2 linked regions of the Alloacidobacterium dinghuense genome follow. The protein of the gene in region 2 interacts with the protein of the main gene of each other region in a pairwise test. Links are inferred from orthologs where the notes say so. Each region holds a gene or a part of one and is shown on either strand. Other genes may lie near its edges.

Region 1 (3,580 bases), 2.4 Mb from region 2 along the record:
TAAAGTCTGTAAGACTTCGGAAATTTGCCCTTCGCATTCGACTGAGGGGCAGATCGTACTTGGAAGTGGGATATAATAGACTTGCGCTCGATTCCGAGTGGGTTTTTGTTACGCACGTAATGCCGTCCAAAGCACTGCCTGCTACACCTTCCCGTTTTCAGCGAATATCAACACAAAGGAATACCCCAAAAATGGAACAGGGTACAGTCAAGTGGTTTAACGATGCCAAGGGTTTTGGCTTTATTACACGCGAGAGCAACAACGAGGACGTTTTCGTTCATTTCTCCGCGATCAACGCGAATGGCTTCCGCAGCCTTCAGGAAGGTCAGCGCGTGCAGTTCAACGTCGTGCGCGGCGCCAAGGGCTTCCAGGCCGAGAACGTTCAGCCTGTTTAAGGCTATCGTCCAGAAATAAAGAAGCCCGGCTTTTGGCCGGGCTTTTGCTTTTTCATGTCTAGATGGCTAGTCCTGCCAACGACGAAAAATCAATGAGCCGTTGGTGCCACCGAAACCGAAGGAATTCGACAGGGCGACATCGACCTTCGCATCCTGCGGCTTATTGGGAACATAACTCAAATGGCAGTCGGGGTCCTGATTGTCGAGATTCGTTGTCGGCGGGACTTTCTGATCAAGCATCGCCATGATGGTGATGCCTGCTTCCAGACCGCCAGCGCCCCCCAGCAGGTGTCCAGTCATAGACTTCGTCGAACTGATCAGAACCTTGCCGCTGGTTGCATATTCGCCAAAGAGCTTCTCCATCGCAGCACTCTCCAGCACATCACCAACCGGTGTAGAAGTGGCATGCGCATTCACGTAATGGATTTCATCCGGCTGAATCCCGGCGCTCTTGATCGCGTTGTTCATGGCGCGATAGCAGCCTTCGCCCTCGGGAGCCATGCTCGTGATGTGATAGGCATCGGCACTCATGCCGTAGCCGATGATCTCGGCGACGATTTTCGCACCACGGGCCTGGGCAAATTCCAGATCTTCGAGGATCAGGATGCCTGCGCCTTCGCCAACGATAAAACCGTCGCGGTCTTTATCGAAAGGACGGCAAGCGTGCTCCGGATCGTCGTTGCGCGTGGAAAGCGCGCGCATGGCCGCGAAGCCGCCCACGCCCATCGGCGTAATGGCTGCTTCCGAACCACCGGCGATCATGGCGTCGGCGTCGCCGCGCTTGATGATGTGGTAGGCATCGCCAATCGAGTGCGCGCTAGTGGTGCAGGCCGTTGCGGTGGCCTCGTTCGGCCCCTTGGCGCCGTACTTGATACTCACCTGTCCAGCTGCGAGATTAATGATCGCGGCGGGGATGAAAAAGGGCGATATCTTGCGCGGGCCACCGTTCAGCATGGCACTGTGCTCGCGCTCGATGATGTCGAACCCACCGATGCCCGAGCCGATGTGCACGCCGACGCGATCAGCATTGTCGTCCGTGATCTTGAGGCCGGACATCTCGATCGCCTCCTGCGTAGCCGCAAGAGCAAAGTGGATGAAGCGCGCCATCTTGCGCGATTCCTTCTTGTCCACGAAGTCGAGTGGATCGAAGTTCTTCACCTCGGCTGCGAAAGTGACAGAGAAACCTGTCGTATCGAAACCGGTGATGGGAGCCATCCCGCTCTTGCCTGCCAGCAGATTCTTCCAGACCTCGGGCGTCGTGTTGCCTACTCCGCACATCAGGCCGATGCCCGTAACTACCACGCGCCGTTGCAAGACTACTTGCCGCCTTTCGCGTTCTTCTCGATATAGTCGATGGCGTCCTTCACCGTCTTGATCTTTTCGGCATCTTCGTCGGGAATCTCAAGATCGAAGGCTTCTTCGAATTGCATTACAAGCTCGACTACGTCGAGCGAATCGGCGCCAAGATCTTCCTGAAAAGATGCGCTGGGCGTCACTTCGGCTTCGTCGACCTGAAGCTGTTCGACGATGATCTGCTTTACTTTATCTTCCACTGCTGCCATGCGTTTCTCCTATCCATCGATACGGCACAAAATTCGTAAATCCTTTCGGATTGGTTGGACCTTGCTTAGACACACCACAAGCACACTCCGAAATTTCAAGTCTACTGAGGCCCTAAGATCGTGTAAAGCGCGAGGCCAGTGGGAAATAGCCAAGGTCTGTGCTTTGTTTGTGTTTCGGTGGCAGTATATTCGTTATGCTTCTTGCTGTAATTTTTACTGTAGTCACCCTTTTTGTGGGGGTGGCCGTCGGCTATTGGATTCGCAATCAGAGCGTTCGAGCCGAAATTTCTGCGGAGAAGCGGAGTAGCGAAAATCTGGCGACGCAGCTGGCTCAACGCGATACTTCGCTAACGCAGGCCCTCAAGGAGACTGGGGAGTTACGGGAGGCGAAAGCCCGGCTGGATGCGGAAATCACTCAGCTTGCCGAGTTGCGAAAATCGGTTCAACAATTCGAGACAGAGCGGCGAAGCGCCAATGAGCAAATTGCCAACCTGCGGGAACAGGTGGTGCGACTCTCGACGGAACTCGGGGGAGTGCAAACCACCGCTAACGAAAAACTTGAGTTTATGACTTCCGCGCGGAAAGAGCTGTCAAATCAATTCAAGGCTTTGGCAAGCGACATTCTGGACGAGAAGTCAAAGCGGTTTACAGAACAAAATCAGGAAAATATCGGGAATTTGTTGAACCCACTCAAAGAGAAGTTTGGCGAATTTCAAGAAAAAGTGGCCTCTCTCGAAAAGGACGGCATTAAAGGCCGCACAGAATTAAGAGAGCAGATCAATAACTTGACCACACTCAATGAACGGCTCTCGCAGGAAGCAAACAACCTAGTTCAAGCACTCAAAGGATCTTCAAAGACTCAAGGCGACTGGGGAGAACTTCTTCTGGAGCAACTACTGGAGGCCGCGGGCCTGCACAAAGGGCAGGAATATCGCGTTCAGGAGAGCTTCACGCGGGAGAACCAGACTCGCGCTCGTGTGGACGTGATTCTACATCTGCCCGAAGGACGTCATCTCATTATCGACTCGAAGGTCTCTCTAAATGACTACGACGACTATTGCAGAAGTGAAGAGGAGGCCGCACGCGAGTCGGCACTAAAGCGGCATTTGGCCTCAATGCGATCGCATATCAAAGAGCTGTCTCAGAGGGAATACCAGACACTCTATGGGCTCAACTCTATCGATTTCGTCATCATGTTTGTGCCCATTGAACCCGCTTTTATGCTTGCCATGGCAAGTGAAGGCAAGTTATGGCAAGAAGGCTGGGATAAGAATGTTTTGCTTGTCAGCCGGACGACTTTGCTTTTCGTCCTCCGTACAGTAGCTCATCTCTGGAGACAGGAGCAGCAAACACGCAATGTACAAGAAATTGTACGTCGCGGTGGGGAACTCTACGAAAAACTCGTTGCCTTCATCGCGGATTTGAGCAACGTCGGCAAGAAGCTTGACGCTGCTCGGGAAAGCTACGAGGAAGCGTTTAAGAAGCTCCACACTGGCCGGGGAAGTGTAATCTGGCGCGCAGAAAAGCTTCGCGATTTAGGTATTAGGCCGGCGAAAAGCATCCCGACGACCCTGGTGGAAGCAGCCCTTGTTACGCCTGAGGAGCTAACAGCCCCGCTTTTTG
Region 2 (3,529 bases):
CTTCTCCACGATGACCTGCGCGCCATCGAACGCGAGTTCGGCGATGACGCCGTCTCCTCCGTCAAGGCCATCACGGAAATTTCCGACTACCTGCGCGAAGGCGGCGGCAAACGCATCCGGCCCTCACTCCTGCTCCTCTCAGCAAAATCCCAGGGTTATTCCGGAGGCGGTATGGTCCGCCTCGGCGCGGTCGTCGAAATGGTGCACACGGCCACCCTCGTCCACGACGACATCATCGATGCAGCAGATACGCGCCGTGGCCGCCCCTCAGCCAACACCACGTGGGGTAATTCGAAATGCGTGCTGGCCGGTGACTGGCTCTATATGCAGGCCTTCCGTGTCGCTCTGGAAGAACGCAATTTCCGCGTGCTCGATCTACTCATCGGCCTGACGCAACAGATGGTCGAGGGCGAACTTCTACAAATGGAGACTCTGGGCCGTCCGGTCACCGAGCGGGAATATAACGACCTGATCTACCGCAAGACCGCCTGTCTCTTCGAAGTCTCAATGAGGCTGGGCTCAGTGCTCGCCAAGGTGAACGGTAAGACAGAAGCATCCATGGGCGAGTACGGCCATGCGCTCGGCCTAGCTTTCCAGATCGTCGATGACATACTGGATCTCACTGCAAGCGAAGAGGTCCTAGGCAAGCCCGTCGCCAGCGATCTGCGTGAGGGGAAGGCAACTCTTGCCGTCATCCACTCACTTGAGAACGGCACTCCTACCGATCGTGAAGCGATCCTTACCGTGCTTACGGACCAGAACTTCGAACGTGTAACACACAAAGAGATTCTTGCGATCCTCTCTCGTAACCAGTCCGTCGATTACGCAATGAACATCGCCTTCCGGCACGCGGAAAGAGCGCGCGCCGCGCTTGCTTCCCTGCCGGATTCAGACTTCAAGCGTGCGCTCCTCTGGGTACCGGATTTTGTCGTCGCCCGCGATAAGTAGCAATCAGTCACTTCCGCGCTACTGTGCTATTCTTTCGAGTTCATGTCTCAAGAACGCACAACTCCCATTCGGGTGCTCGTAGCAAAACCCGGCCTCGACGGCCATGATCGAGGTGCGAAGATCATCGCCCGCGCCTTACGTGACGCCGGAATGGAAGTCATCTATACGGGCCTGCGCCAAACCCCAGAAATGATCGTCAACGCGGCCATCCAAGAAGACGTCGATTGTGTCGGCCTCAGCATTTTATCTGGTGCTCACAACGCCATCGTGCCTCGCGTGACAGCATTGTTGAAAGAACGCGGCGCAGACGACGTTCTCGTCGTGCTCGGTGGAACCATCCCCGAGCAGGACGCCGAATTCCTAAGATCAAAGGGTGTAGCTGCCATCTTCGGACCAGGGACACCCCTCGAAACCACCATCAGCTTTATCCGCGAAAAGGTGAAGTCGTAACACCTGCGATGAGGGCAATCAGGACCACGTAGCCCACCAAACACCGTGACAGCCTGCGGACGTACCATCCCATGGGACTGAGATTAGAACGAAATGAATGCTATCGCAGTTGCTGGAGCTACTGCCGTTGGAAGGGATCTTTCTTCTGCTCGCGTGGAGGCGTTGGACGGCCCTCTTCGGCTCCGACGCTCTGCCGCGCTTCATTGTCATTCAGAGGCTGTAGGCCATCCGGCCCCGCTGCGGTGGGTGATCCCGGTACTGGCGGCTGTCCTGAAGCGGGGGCAGAAGCGGTGAGGTCAGGCTTGCCAGTCGTCGTTTCATCTGAGAGATATTGCCACGACGCATGCGCCTTGTTGGAACGTCCTGTTTCACAGCCGGTCACCAGTAACAGAGCAGCTGAGGTGAGAAGAATCGTGCGAGCGAACGTCATGCAATCCCTCCGCTGTCGATTCTAATGCAGAGATCGGATACACATAGTTCGTTTACCGCTGAGCGTGAAAAAAAATTCACGCTTATCACCGCAGCTGTGTACGCAAGGCCGTCGCATACTTGTCCGGTAACGTGCGCTTTTGCATCCGACCATCGACAACGACATGCGTTGTCTGGGCTTCAGCCAGAAGCTGAAATCCTTCGCTGCGCAAAAGACGATAGGCGAACTTGACCACTCCTGATCGCAACGCAACGATGCGGGTTTCAAGTATCAGCAACTCGTCATAGCGAGCCGGCGCCTTGTAACGGCAGGTGGCCTCGACGACGGGAAGATGGCAATCGTCCATCACTTCCATTTGTTTGTACTCAAACCCGAGTTCACGCAGACATTCGACGCGTCCCATTTCAAACCAGACAAAATAGTTGGCGTGGTAGACGACGCCCATCTGGTCGGTTTCTGCGTATCGTACACGCACTGTGATCGTTGAGGTTTGCTGCATGCAGATTTGAGTGTAAACAAGAAAAAAGCCCGCGCGGAGCAGGTTTCCACTCACTTTGCCGTCAAATTTACGGCTTCAGTTTTGAAAAGATGTTGAACTTCGACACGTCATTGAACATGACGAAGACAGCGAAGAGCACCAGCATCACAAACGCAACCTGGTAGATGCGCTCTTTAAATTGCTGGTTGAGATCGCGGCGGATGGTTCCCTCGATCAGCAGCAGCAAAATCATGCCGCCATCGAGAATCGGTATCGGCAGCAGGTTAAAGATGCCCAGGTTCAGGCTAATAAGGGCCATCAGCGTGATGATCGGCTGCCATCCGGGCATGGTGATCGCCTCGCCCGTATCACGCGCAATCCCGATCGGCCCGCTCAGTTGCTGCACATTCGAGCGCCGCGTCACGAGACGATGCAGCACGTCAAGAATATATCCAGAGTTATGCAGATTGAAGCTGATTGAACGGCTGACAGCCGCGGAAAGAGGGAGCTGTTCGACGCGGAAAGGTGGCAGGTTGGCCTTGAAACCCAGACGATAACCCATCTGTCCGGCGCCGTTGTCAGCCCAGGTTGGCTGTACATGCAGCGACTGAGGCTTTCCATCGCGATCGACATTGAGCGTTACCGGCTGGCCATTCTGCTGCTGCAGAAACGCCATCACCGCAGGCACTGAGTGCAGTGGCTGTCCGTTAATGGATTGGATAATGTCTCCCGCCTTCAACCCAGCCTTGTCCGCCGGGAAACCGGGCTCAACATCATGCACTTTTAGCGGATCAGTCTGATAGCGCGGAATGAGACCAAGGGACTCAATTTCGAAATCCTGCCCTTTGGTCGTATCGAGAAGGTAAAGATCGCTCGAAAATTGCTTAGTCTGGCCGTCTTCGTTTCGCTCGACGGTAAATGGAACCGTGGAATTGGCATCGAGCACCGACCGGATGCGCATTTTTTCCCATGTCGGGTTCTGATCTTTGTCGAACTTGATGATGCGATCGCCGGACTGCAATCCGGCATGAGCCGCCGCCGAATTCGGCGGAACAAAGTCAACAACCGCCGGACCGTAAAGATACTGCTCTACTTCGTTGTGCATCATGTAGTAGCCGGTCATCAGCACAAAAGCGAGGAGAAAGTTTGCAACCGGACCAGCTAGCCCGATGAGCACACGCTGCCAGCGAGGATGCGAAGCGAATTCCCCTGGATCCCCAGTG

The links. Proteins that work in one complex are often made in the same cells at the same time.
Region 1: the proteins of H7849_RS12600 (region 2) and acpP interact in binary tests that used the Escherichia coli proteins (3 or more experiments, as listed by UniProt). The link is inferred for Alloacidobacterium dinghuense from one-to-one orthologs.

Annotation. Positions count from the first base shown.
Region 1 is NZ_CP060394.1:5,452,826-5,456,405, reverse strand. Bases 335-3,067 are described here. They hold acpP (acyl carrier protein), read right to left. Parts: upstream 1,958-3,067; coding sequence 1,712-1,957; downstream 335-1,711. Other genes in these bases: H7849_RS22820 (DNA recombination protein RmuC), read left to right, coding at 2,491-3,067; fabF (beta-ketoacyl-ACP synthase II), read right to left, coding at 462-1,709; H7849_RS22835 (cold-shock protein), read left to right, coding at 335-395. In the rest of the region: H7849_RS22840 (YIP1 family protein), read left to right, coding at 1-3; more of H7849_RS22835, read left to right, coding at 192-334; more of H7849_RS22820, read left to right, coding at 3,068-3,580. UniProt on the Escherichia coli protein: Carrier of the growing fatty acid chain in fatty acid biosynthesis.
Region 2 is NZ_CP060394.1:3,066,271-3,069,799, forward strand. What follows is about bases 621-3,302. They hold H7849_RS12600 (acyl-CoA thioesterase), read right to left. Parts: upstream 2,328-3,302; coding sequence 1,914-2,327; downstream 621-1,913. Other genes in these bases: H7849_RS12585 (polyprenyl synthetase family protein), read left to right, coding at 621-948; H7849_RS12590 (cobalamin B12-binding domain-containing protein), read left to right, coding at 991-1,398; H7849_RS12595 (hypothetical protein), read right to left, coding at 1,517-1,828; rseP (RIP metalloprotease RseP), read right to left, coding at 2,395-3,302. Outside these bases: more of H7849_RS12585, read left to right, coding at 1-620; more of rseP, read right to left, coding at 3,303-3,529.